Regions from separate parts of the Tardiphaga sp. P4_G1 genome, predicted to be linked through region 2. Evidence: predicted binding sites of a transcription regulator. Region 2 holds the regulator's gene; each other region holds the start of a gene.

Region 1 (5,000 bases), on a different contig from region 2:
CAGCGGCTCGCTGCGGCTCGGCAACGCCACCACCGGCTATCTGGCGCGCACCGGCACCGGCGATCTCGCCGTCCGCGCCGGGCGCGACATCCAGCTCGCCCATTATCAATCGGTGATCTACACCGCCGGCCGCCAGGATACGGCGCCCTTTGGCGATTTCAGCGCTGGAACGACAGGGGCGGTCTACGGCATCCAGGGCGGCAATCTCAGCATCGGCGCCGGTGGCAGCGTCATCAGCACGTTGCCAACTGTGAACGCCAACAACATGCTCTATACGGCCTGGCTCAGAAAAGCGGGCGCCGTCAACAACGCCAATGATCTGCTGTTGACGCAACAGAGCACATGGTGGATCGACTACAGCAAGTTCATCCAGGGCGTCGGCGCGCTCGGCGGCGGCAACGTCAATGTTCAGGCCGGCGGCGACCTCGACAACCTGCTGGTCGCGTTGGCCACCACCGGACGCGTCAGCGGCGGCAAGACAGCCAATTCGGAAAAGACGCTCCGGGTGGACAATGGCGGCGCCATGACCGTGGTCGCCGGCGGCGAAGTGAAGGCCGGCAACTATTACATCGCCCGCGGCGACGCCACGATCGATGCCGGAGCCTTTGTGGTAGGGCGCACCGTCTCCAGCATCATCACCGGGTCCCGGCCGCTCACGACTCGCTATGACATCGCGCCGGTGCTTGCGCTGGGAGATGCCTCGCTGACAGTTCGTGCCGCCGGCGATTTGCGGGTGCAGACCGTGCTCGATCCGCTGATGTCCTACGATCCCACCCGCGGTACAGGCATCGCGCAGACTTACATGCTTGGGCAGACCGACAACAGCCGTGTAAGCCTGATGTCGACAGGCGGCGATGTCACACTGGTCAACCAGAGCCTTTATCTGTCGCAGGACGTCACGACGGCGAATAACTGGTTCGCTGCAACCACGGTGAAAGTGCAATTTGCCAATCAGTACGCCGGCAATCTTTACCCCGCCTTGACCAGCATCACAGCGCTGAACGGCTCGATCGCCAATCTCGGTCAGCTCTCGACATTGCCGGCCGCCAGCGGCGAGCTGCAGATGCTGGCAGCGGGGAATATCGGCGTCGGCAACATCCTGATGTCGCGTGCGACGCCGCAGATGCTGGCGTCGCCCTTCCGCCCGTTCAACGGCAGCGGCGGCCCATTGCAGTATTCGGATCTTCAATCGACCAGCATCACCCGGTTTCTCGATCTGCTGCGCAACGCGGTCGATCCGTCGGCGTATTACGGAACGAGCCAGCCGTATTTCAACCGGGTCTCCAATCCCGATGTGCTGAGCAACGCCGGCGACTACGCACCGAGCCGCATCTACGCGCTGAACGGCAGCGTCCGCTCCGGCAGTCTGGTATCAAACGAACAGACCTGGATTTCGGCGGGGGCGGACATCCTCGACCTCAAGCTCAACCTGCGCAACCTGCACGGCATCGACGTATCATGGATGCATGCCGGCAACGACTTCCTGTATCACACGCCCGGCCTCAACGCGGTGCTTGATCCGGCCGTCACCATTCAGGGGCCGGGCGGATTGCTGCTGACCGCCGGCCGCGACATCTATGCCGACACGATGGGCGTCGTGAGCACGGGAAACCTGACCTTCCTCCGGTCAACGTCGCCGGCGCCCGTGGCAATCAAAGGCCTCTCCGCAGCCGGCGCGTCGATCGAATTGATGGCCGGCCTGCGCGGCCAGCAGCCGGACTACGCGGCAGTGGCAGCGGCGTATCTCGATCCGGCGAATGTCGGGAGCATGCCGAGCTATCTGACCGTCGCGATCAATGGAGAGTTGCGGCCGCTTTATATGACCGAGCTGCTCGGGGTAAGGGATGGTGCAATCGTCAAGCAACTGCGATTTGGGCTGATATCCTTCATCTACGATACCACTGGCCAGCTGCTTTTAGGGTCCCCGGCCGAGCTATGGGCCGCGTATCAGGCGCTGCCAGTGCTGACGCAGCAACGCTTCCTGCGCCAGGTCTACATGCAGGAACTGCGTGCCGCGGGGCGCGACTATACCGCGGGCGGCGCGACCGGCGGCTACGCGCGCGGTTACGATGCAATCGCCAGACTATTCCCGGGTGACGCCTGGAAAGGCAACGTGCAGAGCGGCAATCTGCTGGTTCGCACCAACCTCGGCGGGAGCATCGGCGTATATACGCCGGGCGGCGGGCTGGAGATCGCCGCATTGAACCAGAATGTCGAGGCGAATTACGGCCTGATCACGCTTGGCTATGGTCGCATCGATATTTTTGCGAAGCAAAACGTCGTCGTGAACCGCTCGCGCGTGCTCACTTTCTCCGGCGGCGATATCACGATCTGGTCCACGCTCGGCGATATCAACGCCGGCCGCGGCGCCAAGACGACGCGCGTGCCGAGCGCGCCCGTCGTGAGCACCAATGTCGATACAGTCACCCTGGTGAAGGAGAATTCCGACATTACCGGATCCGGCATCGGCACGGTGATTGGCTTCTCCGGCGTCGAGCCGGGTGATGTGGATCCGATCGCCCCGGTCGGCACCGTCGATGCCGGYGACGCCGGCATCCGGGTCAGCGGTAACTTCAATGTGGCTGCGTTATACGTGCTGAACACGGACAACATCAAAGTCGGCGGTGAAACGAAAGGCGTGCCGAAGGCGGAGGCGCCCGCGGTCAATCTGATCCCCGACACCAAAGACAAGGCTGCCGCCGATGCGGTCAAGGATTCAACGCAGCAAAATACTGCGAACGCGCAGCCGTCGGTGATCATCGTCGAGGTGTTGGGCTATGGCGGCGCGTCGAATCTCGCTCCGACGGACGACGACCGCCGCCGCGACAAAGACAAGGATGACCGGCAGGGCCTGCGTCAGGATCCGAACAACCCGGCGCAAGTCGTCGGCTTTGGCAATCTCACCGAGCAACAGAAGCAGGCTCTGACGGAAGAGGAGAAACGCAATCTTTGACCCAGGCACCTTGTCCATCCGTTGTTAAGGCGGGAATCAGCAGAAGCAATCACCGCCGTGTAACGGAAGCTAGCTCGCGGTCGAGATACCCGTTGTGGCACCGATCCAGCCGGCACCTCCAAATTGCCGGCGCGGTTCTCCTTCTCGGCGAAGCAATGTCACATCGCGCCTTATAAATAGCGGCAGCAATATGTGGCGTGCGACGAATGTTGCGCTTGATCATTCGGCAGATCGGCCTGACATCTAGTTGTTATACTTGTCACATAGGTACGAGCTTGGCACGTCACGTGCCCTTCAATGTGAGGATGGGGTCAAATGCCCGCGCCATGGGTTGCGCATGTGGGCGTTGCGCTTCGTCTTGCGGTAGGTGTTGCTTTGCTGGGTTCTCCGATCGACGCGCAAGCGTCCAGCGAAGCACGACGTTTCGACATTGCTGCGCAGCCGCTCGCCAGCGCGCTGGTCGAATTTGCCGACAGCACGGGGTTGGCTGCGTTGGTCGATGCCGAAGTCGCCAGCGGCAAGCGATCAACCGCCGTTCACGGGCGGTTGCTCCCGCAGGACGCATTGCGCATTCTTCTTGCTGGGACCGGTCTTTCGTTTCGTCGTGTCGGCGACACCGCCTTCACGGTCGGTCCGAACACGACGGCGCCGATGATCGACGGCGAGCATTCTGACGGGCATCGTCGCGCGGAGTTCAATCATTATTTCGCGCTGATTCAGGGTACGATCGAACAGGCGCTCTGCAGCGATGCGGAGGTACGGCCCGGACCGTACCGTTCGGTGGTGCAGGTGTGGGTGGGACGGGCTGGATCGATCGATGCGATTCATCCGGTCGGTTCGAGCGGCGACGATGGCCGCGATGCGCGCATAGCCCTCGCAATCGCGCGCGCCAGAGTGACACCGCCGCCGGTCGGGCTGCCGCAGCCCGTCACCGTCATTCTGCAGCACAGCACGTCCGACGCGGTCTGCGCGACCGGGGCTGCGGCGGCACGATGACGGAAACGTCGACCGTCCGGATGCGGAGCATCTTCGAGGCCAAATATCAGCGGTTTCGCGAGCGGCTGCGTCGCCGGCTAGGCTCCGATGCCCTGGCGGTCGAGGTGTTGCACGAGACTTGGCTGCGGCTCGACCGGATTGGCGACGTCAGCGCTATTCAGAAGCCGGAGTCTTACCTGTTCCGGATGGCACTGAACGAGGCCGCGGACCGTCGCAAGGCCGACAACCGCAAGCTCTCACCCGCCGAGATCGAGGCGGTGCGCCATATGATGGACCACACCCTCGATCCCGAGCGCATTTCGGACGCGCGACGGGAGATAGAGGAGCTTGCGGCTGCGCTGAACGAGCTGACGCCGCGCCGCAAGGCGATCTTCCTGCTCGCGCGGGTCAATGAAATGAAACACGCCGACATCGCGGTGAAATTCGGCATTTCCCCGCGAATGGTTGAAAAGGAGCTCGTGCAGGCCCTGCAGCACTGTTCGCAACGTCTGGGAAGAAAAGTCATCCGCCGGTTCGGTCCCGGCCTCCCGAAAGAGTCTTAGGGGTAGGGGATGGGCGAGGACAGCACTCCAATGACAGACGTGAACGGGCATGAGGCGCTGGCGCACGAGGCGCAGGCGTGGCTCGTCCGCCTGACATCCGGCGAGGTCACGGCTGCGGATAGCCGGGACCTGGCGAGCTGGTGCGCGCGCAGTCCGGCGCATGGGCGGGCTTTCGCCGAGGCCAATGCGCTGTGGGACAGGCTGGAACAGGCGGCGCGCCACCCAGCCGTATCGGCGTCGCTGGGGCTCGCGCCGTCAGGTCATGCATTGTCGGGCCGAACAGCACATTCCCGTCGCTGGTTTCTGGGCGGAGCGATTGCGGCATCGGTTGCCGGGGCCGGTTATCTGATTGCGCACCCGCCGATGGAGCTGTGGCCATCGCCCCAGGAGCTGGCCGCCGATTACCGAACCCGTACCGCGGAGCGGCGCCAGATTGCGGTGGGCGATGGAATTACGGTCGAATTGAACACCCGCAGCAGCCTCAACGTGCTTCACGACGCAAACGCGAA
Region 2 (5,000 bases):
GTGGCGTCATGCTGGCGCTCGGCCGTGCGCTCGGTGAAACGATGGCGGTGACCTTCATCATCGGCAACTCGTTCCGGATCACAGGCTCGATCTTTGGCCCGGGCACCACGATCTCGGCAGCGATCGCCAGCGAGTTCGCGGAGAGCGACGGTCTGCATCAATCGGGTCTGATCCTGCTCGGTCTCCTGCTGTTCGTGCTGACATTCTTCGTGCTCTCGGCGGCGCGTCTGATGCTGCTGCGTCTGGAAAAGAAGGCGGGCAACTAATATGAACCCGATTTACGCTTCACGCCGCCGCAACGACATGATCATCCGTGGGCTCTGCATGGGTGCCGCTCTCTTTGGCGTCACTTGGCTCGCGCTGATCCTGTTCACGCTGTTCTACAACGGTATCGCCGGCATCAGCCTGCAGATCTTTACCCAGAACACGCCGCCGCCCGGCTCCATGGAAGGCGGCCTGCTCAATGCCATCGTCGGTTCGATCATCATGACCGTCATCGGCGTCGGCATCGGCGCGCCGCTCGGCCTGTTTGCCGGCACCTATCTCGCGGAATACGGCAAGCACGACAAGCTCACTTCGGTGATCCGCTTCATCAACGACGTGTTGCTGTCGGCCCCGTCCATCATCATCGGCCTTTTCGTTTATGGTGCGGTGGTGGTTCCGATGGGCGGCTTCTCGGCTCTCGCCGGTTCGCTTGCGCTCGCCGTGATCGTGATCCCCGTCGTGGTTCGCACCACTGAAGATATGCTTGGTCTCGTGCCGAACCCGCTGCGCGAAGCGGCTTCGGCGCTCGGCCTGCCGCGCTCCCTGGTCATCAAGCGGATTGCTTATCGTGCAGCCCGCGCCGGTCTCATCACCGGCGTGCTGCTGGCGACCGCGCGTGTCGCCGGTGAAACGGCGCCGCTGCTGTTCACCGCGCTGAGCAACCAGTTCTTTAGCCTCGATCTCACCAAGACGATGGCCAACCTGCCGGTGACCATCAACAACTTCGTGCAGAGCCCCTACGAGTACTGGAAGCAGCTCGCCTGGAGCGGTGCCCTGATCATCACCTTGACCGTACTTGCCCTTAACATTGGCGCGCGCATTCTCGGCGCCGAGAGGACAGCAAAATGAGTGAGCTTTCTGTGTCGTCTGGCGTTCCTTCCGTCTCGATGCCGCCGCCGTCGGCCCTGCAGGGCGAGACCCGTCCCAAGGTCACCGTGCGCGACCTGAACTTCTACTATGGCGAACACCACGCCCTGAAGAAGATCAACCTGACGCTGATGGCGAACCGCGTAACCGCATTCATCGGCCCGTCGGGCTGCGGCAAGTCCACGCTGCTGCGCATCTTCAACCGCATGTATGACCTGTATCCCGGCCAGCGCGCCGAAGGTCAGCTCATGCTCGACAACCAGAACATTCTGGATCCGAAGCTGGACCTCAACCTGCTGCGCGCCCGCGTCGGCATGGTGTTCCAGAAGCCGACTCCGTTCCCGATGACGATCTACGAAAACATCGCCTTCGGTATCCGCCTTTACGAAAAGATCTCCAAGTCGGAGATGGACATTCGCGTCGAGAGGGCGCTGCGCGGCGGTGCACTCTGGAACGAAGTCAAGGACAAGCTCAACGCGTCGGGCCTCAGCCTGTCGGGCGGTCAGCAGCAGCGCCTGTGCATCGCGCGCACCATCGCGGTGCGGCCGGAAGTGATCCTGTTCGACGAGCCGTGCTCGGCGCTGGATCCGATCTCGACCGCGAAGATCGAGGAGCTGATCGACGAGTTGAAGGATCAGTATACGATCGCGATCGTGACCCATAACATGCAGCAGGCTGCCCGCGTCTCCGACAGCACGGCCTTCATGTATCTCGGCGAGTTGATCGAGTTCGATCAGACCAACAAGATCTTCACGTCGCCGACCGACCGCCGTACCCAGGATTACATCACCGGCCGCTTCGGCTGACGCGACATATTCGCGGGAGGAATTTGAGATGGCTTTTGAACACACCACCAAGGCTTTCGACGACGATCTGCAGGAGCTGACCCGTCTCGTCGCCGAGATGGGTGGCCTCGCGGAACGGCAGATCGTCGAATCCGTCGACGCGCTGATCCGCCGGGATGTCGCACTTGGCGCCCGCGTCGTCGCCACCGACTCCGAGATCGACCAGTTGCAGCGCACGATCGAAGAGCGCGCCGTGCTGACCATCGCCAAGCGCCAGCCGATGGCTGTCGATTTGCGCGAGATCGTCGGCGCGCTGCGCGTCGCCACCGATCTGGAACGCATCGGCGATCTCTCCAAAAATATCGGCAAGCGCGTCAATGCACTCGACAGCGACTTCCATCCGCTGAAGCTGATCCGCGGCCTTGAGCACATGACCGACCTCGTGACCACCCAGGTCAAGGCTGTGCTCGACGCCTATGCCGCACACGATCTGCCCGCCGCGATGACGGTGTGGAAGGGCGACGAGGAAATCGACGCGATCTGCACCTCGCTGTTCCGCGAACTCCTGACCTATATGATGGAAGACCCGCGTAACATTTCGTTCTGTATCCACCTGATGTTCTGCGCCAAAAACATCGAGCGGATCGGTGACCATGCCACCAATATTGCGGAAACCGTGTTCTACATGATCGAGGGCCAGCAGATCCTCGACAAGCGCCCGAAGGGCGACATGACCACATTCGCGAATACGCCGACGGTCTGAAGCATGATCAGGAAAAGTGGAAGCCAGTCTTCCGCAAGGATCATGATTTAAAGACTTGTCGGACGTCACTGAGGGTATTGATCAAGATGGCTGTGAATGCACGCATTCTGGTTGTGGAAGATGAAGAGGCGCTAACGACGCTGCTTCGCTACAACCTCGACGCCGAAGGCTATGATGTTGAAACCGTTGCTCGCGGCGACGATGCCGACACCCGCTTGAAGGAGCGGGTGCCGGATCTCGTGGTGCTCGACTGGATGCTGCCGGGCCTGTCCGGCATCGAACTGTGCCGCCGCTTGCGCGCACGGCCCGAAACCAAGGCATTGCCGATCATCATGCTGACGGCGCGCGGCGAAGAGAGCGAGCGCGTTCGCGGTCTCGCCACCGGTGCCGACGACTACATCGTCAAGCCGTTCTCCGTGCCGGAGCTCCTGGCCCGCGTGAAGGGCTTGCTCCGTCGTGCAGCTCCCGAGCGTCTCGCCACCGTCCTGGCGTTTGGCGATATCGAACTCGACCGTGACAAGCGCCGCGTCGTGCGCTCAAGCCGTCCGATCGATCTCGGTCCGACCGAATATCGCTTGCTGGAGTTCTTCCTGGAACATCCGGGCCGCGTGTTCAGCCGCGAACAGTTGCTCGACAGCGTCTGGGGCCGCGACATCTATATCGACGAGCGCACCGTCGACGTGCATATCGGCCGCCTGCGCAAGCTGCTCAACCCCGCCGGTGAGCCCGATCCGATCCGCACCGTGCGCGGCGCCGGCTACGCGCTGGATGATCGGTTCGACAAGGCGGCGGAGTAGGTATCTTCCCTCTCCCCGCAAGCGGGGAGAGGGAAGAAGCCCCAAACAAAAAATGCCCGGCTCATCGCCGGGCATTTTCATTTGGTTTAGATACTTTCCAGCTCAGCGCGTCGGCTTCGGCACCGCGCGGCGGCGGTCGCTGGCCGGCTGATAGGCGATGCGCGAGTGATGCGCGCAATAGGGGGCGCCGGCCAGGGCCTTGCCGCCGCAGAAATAGAAGTCCGCGCTCGACGGATCGCCGATCGGCCAATGGCAGGTGGCTTCGTTGAGTTCGACCAGCGACAGGCGCTGGCTGATCGGCACGATGTTGTCATAGGCGATCGGGTCGGGCTCGGCCTCGATCTCGTAGTTATGGGCCAATGCTGTGTTGCCACGGGCCATCGGGCGGGCGACGCGCACCATCTGCTGTGCCGGGCGCGCCTTGCGCTGCCGCGGAGCTGCCGAGGAGGGGCTCTTGGCACGGCCGGACAGGCCGAGGCGGTGAACCTTGCCGATCACGGCGTTGCGGGTCACGTTGCCGAGTTCCGCAGCGATCTGGCTGGCGGAGAGGCCGCCTTCCCAGAGTTTCTTCAACTGTTCGACGCGATCGTCGGTCCATGTCATTACCGTCATCGCCGTTTTCCCTTCGTGAGCGCCGGCCTGACCGGGCAGCGCTGCGAGTTGAGACTTCAAAAATCCCTGCGGTCAGAATCCTTTAGCGCTCACCGGGCGCGAATTTCGCGTCCGGCTGTTACGCCGCACTGGATGTGTCAAAAGGATCTACCGCCGCACGAGATGTCGTATCCGACGAGGCAAAAGCTACAATATGCCGTGACTCGCGCGCAAGAGTCGGGCATGCCGCGTCCACATGCTTCTGCAAATAAAGCGGCAAAATCGGCTTTTTCTGCGACTCCGTGTGACTCGAAAGCCGCAGTGCGCGGTTGACAGTCTTCACAGCACACATAGAATAATGCCCACGTGCCGCCCGAGAAGGGCGGCACGTTTCGTTTCTAGGGTCCGTTGTTCGATTTCGCACAGTTGTCATCGACGCGGCCGCAGTCTTTTCGATCGGATCGGTTATGACCAGCAACGCAACGTCTTCGCCCCTCTCTCAGGCTCACTTGCTGCCTGTTTTCGCGCGTGCGGATGTCGCTTTCGAGCGCGGTGAAGGCGCGTGGCTGATTGGAACCGATGGCGAGCGCTATCTCGACTTCACCAGCGGCGTTGCCGTGAACGCGCTGGGCCATGCGCACCCACATATGGTCGCCGCATTGCAGGAGCAGGCCACCAAGCTCTGGCACATGTCGAACCTGTTCAAGAGCCCGGACGGCGAGCGCCTCGCCGCGCGGCTGTGCGAACAAAGCTTTGCCGACTTCGTGTTCTTCGCCAATTCGGGTGCGGAAGCGATGGAATGCGCGATCAAGGTGACCCGCCACTATCATTTCTCCAAGGGCCATCCCGAGCGCACGCGCATCATCACCTTTGAAGGCGCGTTCCATGGCCGCACCCTCGGCACGCTCGCCGCGACCGGCGCTGCCAAATATC
Region 3 (5,000 bases), 190 kb from region 2:
TTGAGCGCGACATTGCCTTCGGCTTCGCGCAGCAGGCGGTCGCGGATCAGGCGGCTGGTGACCTTGTCGCCTTCGGTGCCGGCGAGCGGCGAGTTGTTGACGATGAAGGACATCGACACGGTCGGCGGATCGATCGGCTGCGCCTGGATCGGAATTTCAACCGACGGATCGCAGAAGGTATCGGCGACAGTGCCCTTCGGCAGGCCGGCGATGGCAACGATGTCGCCAGCTTCGGCGAGTTCCACCGGCTGGCGCTCGAGACCGCGGAAGGCCAGGATCTTGGTGATACGGCCGGTTTCGACGACCTTGCCGTCGCGCGACAGCACCTTGACGGCCTGGTTCGGCTTCACCGAACCGGCCGAGATGCGACCGGTGATGATGCGACCGAGATAGGGGTTGGCTTCCAGGATGGTTCCGAGCATGCGGAACGCACCTTCTTCAACCACCGGCGGCGCGACATGCTTGATGACGAGATCGAACAGCGGCTTCATGCCGACATCATGCGACGCATCCGGGCTGTCGGCCATCCAGCCGTTGCGGCCCGATCCGTACAGAATCGGGAAATCGAGCTGGTCGTCGGTGGCGTCGAGCGCTGCGAACAGGTCGAACACTTCGTTGACGACTTCGGTGATGCGGGCGTCCTGACGGTCGACCTTGTTGATCGCGACGATCGGCTTGAGGCCGAGCTTCAGCGCCTTGCCGACCACGAACTTGGTCTGCGGCATCGGGCCTTCAGCAGCGTCGACGAGCACGATCACGCCATCGACCATCGACAGGATGCGTTCGACTTCGCCGCCGAAGTCAGCGTGGCCCGGGGTGTCGACGATGTTGATCTGGACTTCATCCCACAGCACCGAGGTGCACTTGGCGAGAATGGTGATGCCGCGCTCTTTTTCGATGTCGTTCGAATCCATCGCGCGTTCCTGGACGCGCTGATTGTCGCGATACGTGCCCGACTGCTGCAGCAGCTTGTCCACGAGAGTGGTTTTGCCGTGGTCAACGTGGGCGATGATAGCAATGTTGCGAAGGTTCATAGGTCTTCTTCTGGTTACGGTCTGGGTGCCCTTGAGCGGGTTCAACAAGACATGCTCGACAACAAAAGGCTTATGCCTTGCGCTCGAGCGCGTTCGATAACTGCCTCGTCTGAAAACGCGCTGGGGCAATCCCTCCAAAAGCAAACCCGGCCAGAAGGGGCCGGGTACTCGGACGCGTTGCGGCGCAATATAGGGGGAAATCGCCGAAAAACAATGCGAATCTGCCAAATGGTTAGCCCAATTTCGGGTCCAGAACCGTGGCCCAAAGGGCCATATCGGCCCGATCCCGCAAGGTAACGGTCATTTGGCCGCTTTGGCCGTCGATTTTGACGTGACCGAAGAACTGCATGCCGGCCGACGGGGGCAAATTCTGCTTATCGGGCCCCGGCGCCTTCACGAAACGGACCTCGGGACCGAAGGTATTGTCGAGCGCCGCCGGCCCGAAAGTTCCGGCGTGAAACGGGCCCGAAACGAACTCCCAGAACGGCTCGAAATCCTGAAACTGCGCCTTTTCCGGATTGTAGTAATGCGCCGCCGTGTAATGCACGTCGGCGGTCAGCCAGACCGTGTTGTGGATACCGGCCGATTTGATGAAGCGCAGGATATCGGCAATTTCCAGCTCGCGGCCCCGCACTGGCCCGTCGCCCTGCGCAATGGCCTCAGACCCGGTTTTGTCGGCAGCGTTGTCATAGACGACGAGGCCGATCGGCATGTCGGAGGCGATGACCTTCCAGGTCGCCTTCGAGGCCATCAAGGCGCGCTTCAGCCAGGCCATCTGCTCCGGGCCGATGAAATACGCATCCGGACCATAGCTCTCCTGCAGGTTCGGGCCGTTGGGGCCGCGATAGCTGCGCTCGTCCAGCATGAAGACGTCGAGATGCGGGCCGTAATTGAGCGTGCGATAGACGCGGCCGGGTTCGGTCGGATTGACCGAGATCGGATACATCTCGTGAAAGGCACGGGCACCGCGCGCCGCCAGGAGCGTGATGTCGCGCTCCTTGTAAGACGACGGCAACTGCTTCGAGAGCGACCAGTTGTTGGTGACCTCGTGATCGTCCCACTGGCCGAAGATCGGGACCTGCGCATTGAAGGCGCGGACATTGTCGTCCAGCAGATTGTATTTGTGCGCAGCGCGGAATTCGTCGAGCGTCTCGGCGACCTTCGCCTTTTCCGGCACCGTGATGGTGTTTTTCCAGATCCTGCCGTCCGGCAGTTTCGTTTCAGGCAGGATCGGGCCGTCGGCGTAGATGGTATCGCCGGAATGGATCAGGAAATCCGGATTGTGCTTGCGCATGGTGGCGAAGGTGACCATGCCGCCGTCCTCGGCATTGATGCCCCAGCCCTGCCCGGCGACATCGCCGCCCCAAACAAAGGACACATCGCGGCGATCCGCTGGCGCCGTGCGGAAGCGACCGACGACGGGCTCGCCGACGATCTCGGTATGCGAGAGATCGCGGAATTTGACGCGGTAGAAGATGTCCTGTCCCGCGGGCAGATTGTCGAGCAGCAGCTTCGCCGTGAAATCGCTCTCGGGCAGCGCCGTGATAACCGGCAACATGCGCGCATTACTGAAGGATTCGGTCGTGGCGACTTCCACCATCATTTGCGCTGGTCTATCCGCACGCGACCAGATCATGCCGCTGCTCGTCCCGACATCGCCGGACTGCACGCCATGCGACACGACCGGACGATCCGCCGCGCGGCTGAGGTAAGGCATCGCCAGGAAGCTTGCGCCTGCTGCGGCTGAGTGCGCGAGGAAGCGACGACGGGATAAACGTAGTGCCATGGCGAACTCCTGATCCTGGCTCTGGCACCAGTGGCTCTAGGCAGATCGCTTGACGCTGCGATGACAGGTGATGCGCAATATCAACACCCGCCAAAGCAAGCTGCGAATGATTGGCAGCTTGATTGACACATTTGGAAATTTCACCTTAACGTGAACGCGACGGTTCCCTTCGGGGATCAAAAGGGAATGCGGTGAGGGGGATCCCCCGATTCCGCGGCTGCCCCCGCAACTGTAAGCGGCGAGCCTGCGCCAAGAGCCACTGGGTGTTCACCTGGGAAGGCGGCGACAGGCAGTGACCCGCGAGCCAGGAGACCTGCCGCCAGTCGTGGTCACACGCGAGCACATTGGGCGGGGTGTCCTGGTGGAAGTCACACTGCCTGTTTGAAAGCGGCGGGGCGACTTGGTTTGCGGTGACGTGCCACGTAACCGCGAGTCCTGTTCATGACCTCCGTTTCTCCCGTTGCATCGAAGCGACATACTCCCTTTCTTTATTCTGTTGCTCTCTCCTGCTTGTTGTGTCCGAGCGAAAGCTGGTCGCAAACCTCACAGTCGAGCCAGACGCTCGATCCTGTTGTCGTTCAGCCGTCAGCGACACCTCAACGCGCACGCCGCGCCACGAACGGCAATGCATCGCGCGCTGCGCGCTCGCGGCAACAGCGCAATGTCGCTGCCAATACCGGCGCGCCGGTTGCCACGCCGACAGGCGCTGTCTTCGCAGCGCCGACGCTCAACCTCACAGGCACTGCATCCACCGGCAGCCGCCTCGGCCTCACGCGCCTGCAGACGCCGGCCAGCGTCGAAGTGATCTCGGCAGAAACCATGGCCGAACGCGGCCAGCAGAACGTGCTCGACGCGGTGACGCAGAACGCCACCGGCATCACCGCCATCGGAGATCCGGGCAATGGCGGCGTCGCCTACAGCACCCGCGGCTTCTCCGGCACGGATTCGGTGAAGATACTGCTCGATGGCACGCGGCTCTATGTCGGCGCGGGCACCGTGAACTTTCCGTTCGACACCTGGTCCACCGAGCGTATCGAGGTGCTGCGCGGTCCGGCCTCCGTGATGTTCGGCGAAGGCGCGGTCGGCGGCGCGATCAACATCATCTCGAAGATGCCATCATGGATTCCGCGCAATCAGGCCGAGATATCGCTCGACAGCAACATGGAACGCCGCATCGCCGTGGACAGCGGCGGCCCGATCAACAAGGACGTCGCCTATCGCATCACAGCCACCGGCAACATGTCGGACGGCTGGGTCGACCGCGGCAACAGCTCGAACATAGCGCTGCATGCTGCCGTGCAGGTCAAGCAGACCGAAGACGTGGTCTGGACGATCTCGACCGACTACGGCGATCGCCAGCCGATGCGCTATTTCGGCACGCCGTTGATCAACGGCCAGTTCGATCCGGCGCTGCGCTTCAAGAACTACAATGTAGGCGACAGCACCATCCGCTGGCAGGATAGCTGGAATCAGGTGAAGACCGAGTGGCAAGTGGCCGACGGCATCTCGATCCGCAACACGTTGTACTACCTGTACAGCAAGCGGCACTGGAAAGAGCTCGAAAATTATGCGTTCAATCCGGCCACCGGCCTGATCGACCGCAGCACCTATCTGGAAATCTTCCACGACCAGCAACAGATCGGCGACCGCTTCGACGCCACGTTCAAGGGCCATGTACTCGGGATGGCCAACGAATTCGTCGCCGGCTTCGACGTCAACCGCATCGACTTCAAGCGCTCGACCAACTCGCCCTATGGTGGATCGTCGTCGGTCGACGCCATCAATTTCAATCCTGGCCTGTACTTCAGTCCCGATCCGCTTACGTCGGACTTCTCCAGCGTGACCAACCAGTACGCGGTGTTCGCCGAGAACCGGTTGTCGGTCACCGAGCAACTGTCCTTAATCGCCGGCGTTCGCCAGGACCAACCGACCGTCGAGCGGACCGACGTTCGCAATGCCGCCAACAGCTACAGCCGGGACTATTCTTCGACCAGTTGGCGCGCCGGTGTGGTCTACACACCGATCAAGGATCTGGCCTTTTACGGCCAGTATTCGGTCGCAGCCGATCCTGTGGGCGGCCTAATCACGGCGAGCAACGCCAACGCCAAATTCGATCTGGCCACCGGCAAACAGGTGGAGATCGGCGTCAAGCAGTCGTTCTGGGGCGGCCGTGGCGAGTG
Region 4 (5,000 bases), on a different contig from region 2:
CGCCAGCGGCAGATTGTCCGGCGGTTCCACCGAACCGCAGCCGATATAGGTCAGCCGGTTGCCATCGATCTCGATCACACCCCAGCCGGTACGGCGCAGGCCCGGATCGATGCCGATGATGCGGACAGGAGGGCGAATCGGAGGGTTTGTCATCCCACAGGGATAACGCCGGACGGCAGGGAACGAAATAGAAACGCGGAGCCGTCCCAAAGGAAAGAGAGGGAAGCTGAGCCCCTGCTCAGCCGCCCATCTTGGCCATCAACGCGTCCGACACCTCGAAATTGGCATAGACGTTCTGCACGTCGTCATGCTCGTTCAACAGGTCCATCAGCTTGATCAGCTTCTCGCCGGTCTCGTCATCGACCGATAGCGTGTTCTGCGGCTTCCAGATCACCGCCGCCTTGCGGGCTTCGCCGAATTTGGCTTCCAGTCCCTTGGCGACTTCCCGAAAGGTCTCCTGCGAGGCATAGACTTCATGGCCGCCCTCGCCCGACACGACGTCGTCGGCGCCAGCCTCGATGGCGGCTTCGAGCATGTCATCAGCCGAGGCCTTTTCGGCGTCATATTCGATCACGCCGACATGGTCGAACATGAAGGAAACCGAGCCGGTTTCGCCGAGATTGCCGCCGGATTTGGTGAAGTAGGAACGGATGTCGGACGCGGCGCGGTTGCGGTTGTCGGTCAGTGCCTCGACGATGACGGCGACGCCGCCGGGGCCGTAGCCCTCGTAGCGGATTTCATCGTAGTTCTCGCCGTCGCTGCCGATCGCCTTCTTGATGGCGCGCTCGATGTTGTCGCGCGGCATGTTCTCCTGCCGGGCGGCGATCACGGCGGAGCGCAGCCGGGCATTCATCGACGGGTCGGGCGTCCCCATCTTGGCAGCGACGGTGATTTCGCGCGCCAGCTTGCTGAACAGCTTGGACTTCTGGGCATCCTGCCGGCCCTTGCGGTGCATGATGTTCTTGAATTGGGAATGTCCGGCCATGCGGTCTCTCTTGAAGCGTCAGGGTAGTTAGGGCTGCGGCGCGGGGTTATAGGCCGCGAAATCGGCAAAATCAAAAATTTGCAGCCGAATCCGGCAGATCTTCGCAATACCGCAACCGACCTTAACCATCACTTCACGCCGAGGTGCAAGGTTACCCGCATAGATTGCATTCATTGGGGTCACCGATGGCGTTTGGACTGTTCCGCAAGCGGCAGCCGGAAGCGGCTGAAGTGGTGATGATTGCTGAAAACACAGCACCTTCTGTGGCACCGCAGCATCCTGAACCAGATACCGCTCGGGACATCCTTGAGTTGCTGGAACTTGAGCTGGGCGCGCTTATCCGCCAGCTTGAGCGTGCCGCGACATCCGTCGCCGGCGGCGCCGAATCGACCGCCACCACCCTCTCCGCCATCCGCGCCCGCACCGACGTGCTGGCCGACCGCAGCAGCGCCGCGCAATCCACCGCCACGACCTTCGCGCAGGCCGCCGACAAATTCACCCACTCGGCCGAGGGTATCGGCACCCAGGTGCGCGATGCCAGCCGGCTTGCGGACGAGGCTGGCGCCGCCGCCCATGAAGCCAGCGCCAATGTGGACCGGCTGCGCGACTCCTCCGCTGCAATCAGCAATGTGTTGGAGCTGATCGCGCAGATCGCCCGCCAGACAACGATGCTGGCACTGAACGCGACCATCGAGGCGGCACGCGCAGGCGCTGCAGGCCGCGGCTTCTCGGTCGTCGCCACCGAGGTCAAGGCGCTGGCGGTGCAAACGCAGAACGCCACCGAAGAGATCAGGAAGAAGATCGATACCCTGCAGCGCGACGCAGCCAGTTCGGTCGACGCCGTGCATCGCATCTCCACCGCCATCGACGCGATCCGCCCGGTCTTTGCCAATGTCAACGGCGCGGTCGCCGAACAGAACGCGACGACCAGCGAGATGTCGCATAACGCTGCCACTGCCTCGCAGTTCATCGTCTCGGTCGGCAACAGCGCCGCGGAAATCGATAGCGCTGCAAAGGAAGCGGCTGCGCACGGCGAGCATGTCGCGCAGGCCGGCCAGGCCGTGACGATGTTTGCCTCACGGCTGAAGTCGCGCTGCGCGGTATTGCTCAAACAAAGCGAGCGCGAAGACGAGCGACGACGCGAAAAGCTGCCATGTCACCTCAACGTCGATCTTCAGACGCGCGGCGGCCAGATCAGCGCGCCGGTCTATGAAATCTCGATGGACGGCATTCTCATCGGCGGACCGGACGCGAACCGGCTTCCGTTGCACGACATCGTTGCTGCTGAACTCAGCGAGGTCGGCCCCTGCCGCCTGCGCATTGCCGAACATTCCCCCGCCGGCGCACAGGCACTGTTCGTCGCGCCCGACGGGGCTCTCATCAGCCGGATCGAAGACCGACTATGGGCGATCCATGACGAGAACACCGAATTCGTCACCCGCGCCATCGACGCCGGCGCACTGCTCAACAAGATCTTTGCCGACGGTATTGCATCCGGTGCTATCAGTATCGACGACATGTTCGACGACAACTACGTCGAAATCCCTGGCTCCAGTCCGGTACAGTACCGGACAAAGATTCTCGGCTGGGCCGATCGCGCACTGCCCGAATTCCAGGACGCGTTTCTGGCCAAGGACACCCGCATGGCGTTCTGCGCCATGATCGACCGCAACGGCTATCTACCGGTGCATAACAGCATCTATTCGAAGCCGCAGCGCCCAGGCGATGCGAGCTGGAACACTGCCAACTGCCGCAACCGCCGCATCTTCAACGATCCGGCTGGATTGGCCGCCGGTCGCAATACACGTTCCTACCTGATCCAGAGTTATGCCCGCGACATGGGCAACGGTCAGACCGTGATGATGCGCGAGATCGACGTGCCTGTGCGCATACAGGGACGCCATTGGGGCGGCTTCCGCACGGCGTACAAGTTATGATGGGTTTGCACACGGCGCTGCGCTGCCACCTGAGACCTGGCGCAGCGCCGCATATTCCGTCTGCGAGTGGGTTAGCAGCCAAAACTGCCAAGCCCTCCTAGCCGCCGCTCGTTCGGCCTTCCGCATTGTCATCTCCGCCGTATGAACCGCCGCCATATCCATATGGCGCGCTGTATCCATATGAACCGGGGCCGGCACCAAATCCGCGATAGACCGTTACGGGGGCGCTTCCCTCATACCGCGCGTGAGAGGACATGATCCGTCGATGCTTGCTGGCAGCGCTATGCCCGTCTTTGGCCTGCGCGGTCCAGCTCGCAGTGCCGGCGATCAGTAAAGCGGCGCCCAACAGAATGAATTTATTCATCACATTTGTCCTTGGTCAACGAGCCCCGCGACCTCAGATGCGCACGCTTGGCTCTCAAGGTAGCGCCAATCACGCGTAGTTGAATTTCGGCTTGCGGTACCCCGTCCTGCATGGACAGCGGCGGCGAGACCCATTGGGGCCCATTTGCCCATTCGCCCCGGGCCTGGGAGGCAGTGTCACACCGCTGACATTTGCATCGGTCCATAACCGTGAACCCATTCGATACAAGCGGAGCTGCCATGACCGAACATTCCCTCGACGACGCGCAAGCAATCCACGACCGCATTCGTGCAGAGATGCTGGACGGCTTCGATGAAGAACTCGAGCTCGAGATCGACGACGATCGTCTCGACGCCCTGACCAACGAAATGTCCGACCACAGCCCGGCGGAGACCATCGAGCGACGGCTCTATTTCAAGGAACTGTTCCGCCTGCAGGGCGAATTGGTGAAGCTGCAGAGCTGGGTGCAGCAGAACAAGCTCAAGGTCGTGGTGATCTTCGAGGGTCGCGATTCCGCTGGCAAGGGTGGCGTTATCAAGCGGATCACCCAGCGGCTTAATCCGCGCGTCTGCCGCGTTGCCGCACTCCCCGCGCCGAATGAGCGCGAACGCACCCAATGGTACTTCCAGCGTTACGTCTCGCATCTCCCCGCCGGCGGCGAGATCGTGCTGTTCGATCGTAGCTGGTACAACCGCGCCGGCGTCGAGCGCGTGATGGGTTTCTGCACCGAAGATGACGTGGAGGAATTCTTCCGCTCGGTGCCGGAATTCGAACGCATGCTGGTGCGCTCGGGCATCATCCTGGTCAAATACTGGTTCTCGATCACCGACGAAGCGCAGCACTTGCGCTTCTCGATGCGTATCGCCGACCCGCTCAAACAGTGGAAGCTCAGCCCGATGGATGTCGAGGCGCGCACCCGCTGGGAGCAATACACCAAAGCCAAGGAAGCGATGCTCGAGCATACGCATATTCCGGAAGCCCCGTGGCATGTGGTGCAGGCCGTCGACAAGAAGAAGGCGCGCTTGAACTGCATCGCGCATCTGCTCGAACAGCTTCCCTATCAGGAGGTCGAGCATCCGCCCGTGGTCCTGCCTGCACGCGTGCGCAATCCCGACTATCACCGCACGCCGGTGCCAGCCGAAATGTATGTGCCGGAGCGGTACTAGCCCCACAGTCGGCAGATTGCGTAACGTTTTTCGGGCAGGCCGAGCCTAACGCAACCGCAATATTCTTTTGAATAAAAGTCATCCGACGCCCACGAAGAGGGCGTCGGATGACGTCGCGCAGATTTTACCGCGATTTATCCGACAGACACGCTCGCGCGACATACAAACCAATGTATAGTCCTGCTGCATCTTATTGCTGCTTTTGAAATGATGACCGTACGCCTATAGTACCGTCGTTGGTCGATGACGAACCATTCGCCATTGCATCATCGAGTCGAGCAAACGGGGGTCTCACTGTGGCAAATCTCAATATCAACGGCGAGCAGAAGTCCTTCGACGCACCAGACGACATGCCCCTGCTCTGGGTGCTGCGCGATATTCTCGGCATGACCGGCACAAAATTCGGCTGCGGCGTTGCGCTATGCGGGGCATGCACCGTGCATGTCGACGGCAAGGCCGTGCGCTCCTGTCTGCTGCCGGTCAGTGCGGTGAGCGGACGCGCCATCACCACAATCGAAGGCGTCGGCACCACACCGGTCGGCGCCAAG

What was found. Region 2 encodes PhoB, which activates phosphate uptake and scavenging genes when phosphate is short. Its sites were predicted from a motif close to TGTCATNNANCTGTCAT; they were not measured.
Region 1: a site for PhoB is predicted at 3,191-3,207, ahead of AC1DUY_RS22390 (STN domain-containing protein). Genes of this name have one in related genera too.
Region 3: a site for PhoB is predicted at 2,870-2,886, ahead of AC1DUY_RS19145 (alkaline phosphatase D family protein). Genes of this name have one in related genera too.
Region 4: a site for PhoB is predicted at 3,461-3,477, ahead of ppk2 (polyphosphate kinase 2). Genes of this name have one in related genera too.

The regions. Positions count from the first base shown of each region.
Region 1 covers NZ_JBFUJU010000009.1:240,687-245,686, forward strand. Annotated here, with positions in the region: gene AC1DUY_RS22385 (filamentous haemagglutinin family protein) at 1-2,953, shown strand, start outside; gene AC1DUY_RS22390 (STN domain-containing protein) at 3,269-3,949, shown strand; gene AC1DUY_RS22395 (RNA polymerase sigma factor) at 3,946-4,491, shown strand; gene AC1DUY_RS22400 (FecR family protein) at 4,522-5,000, shown strand, end outside.
Region 2 covers NZ_JBFUJU010000007.1:167,717-172,716, reverse strand. Annotated here, with positions in the region: gene pstC (phosphate ABC transporter permease subunit PstC) at 1-266, shown strand, start outside; gene pstA (phosphate ABC transporter permease PstA) at 268-1,113, shown strand; gene pstB (phosphate ABC transporter ATP-binding protein PstB) at 1,110-1,937, shown strand; gene phoU (phosphate signaling complex protein PhoU) at 1,966-2,679, shown strand; gene phoB (phosphate regulon transcriptional regulator PhoB) at 2,772-3,476, shown strand; gene AC1DUY_RS18310 (GcrA family cell cycle regulator) at 3,579-4,088, opposite strand; gene AC1DUY_RS18305 (aspartate aminotransferase family protein) at 4,535-5,000, shown strand, end outside.
Region 3 covers NZ_JBFUJU010000007.1:356,251-361,250, forward strand. Annotated here, with positions in the region: gene typA (translational GTPase TypA) at 1-1,034, opposite strand, end outside; gene AC1DUY_RS19145 (alkaline phosphatase D family protein) at 1,267-2,820, opposite strand; cobalamin riboswitch at 2,966-3,155, shown strand; gene AC1DUY_RS19150 (TonB-dependent receptor) at 3,262-5,000, shown strand, end outside.
Region 4 covers NZ_JBFUJU010000012.1:82,453-87,452, forward strand. Annotated here, with positions in the region: gene ruvC (crossover junction endodeoxyribonuclease RuvC) at 1-153, opposite strand, end outside; gene AC1DUY_RS25885 (YebC/PmpR family DNA-binding transcriptional regulator) at 239-985, opposite strand; gene AC1DUY_RS25890 (hypothetical protein) at 1,013-1,159, opposite strand; gene AC1DUY_RS25895 (methyl-accepting chemotaxis protein) at 1,222-2,922, shown strand; gene ppk2 (polyphosphate kinase 2) at 3,526-4,452, shown strand; gene AC1DUY_RS25905 ((2Fe-2S)-binding protein) at 4,749-5,000, shown strand, end outside.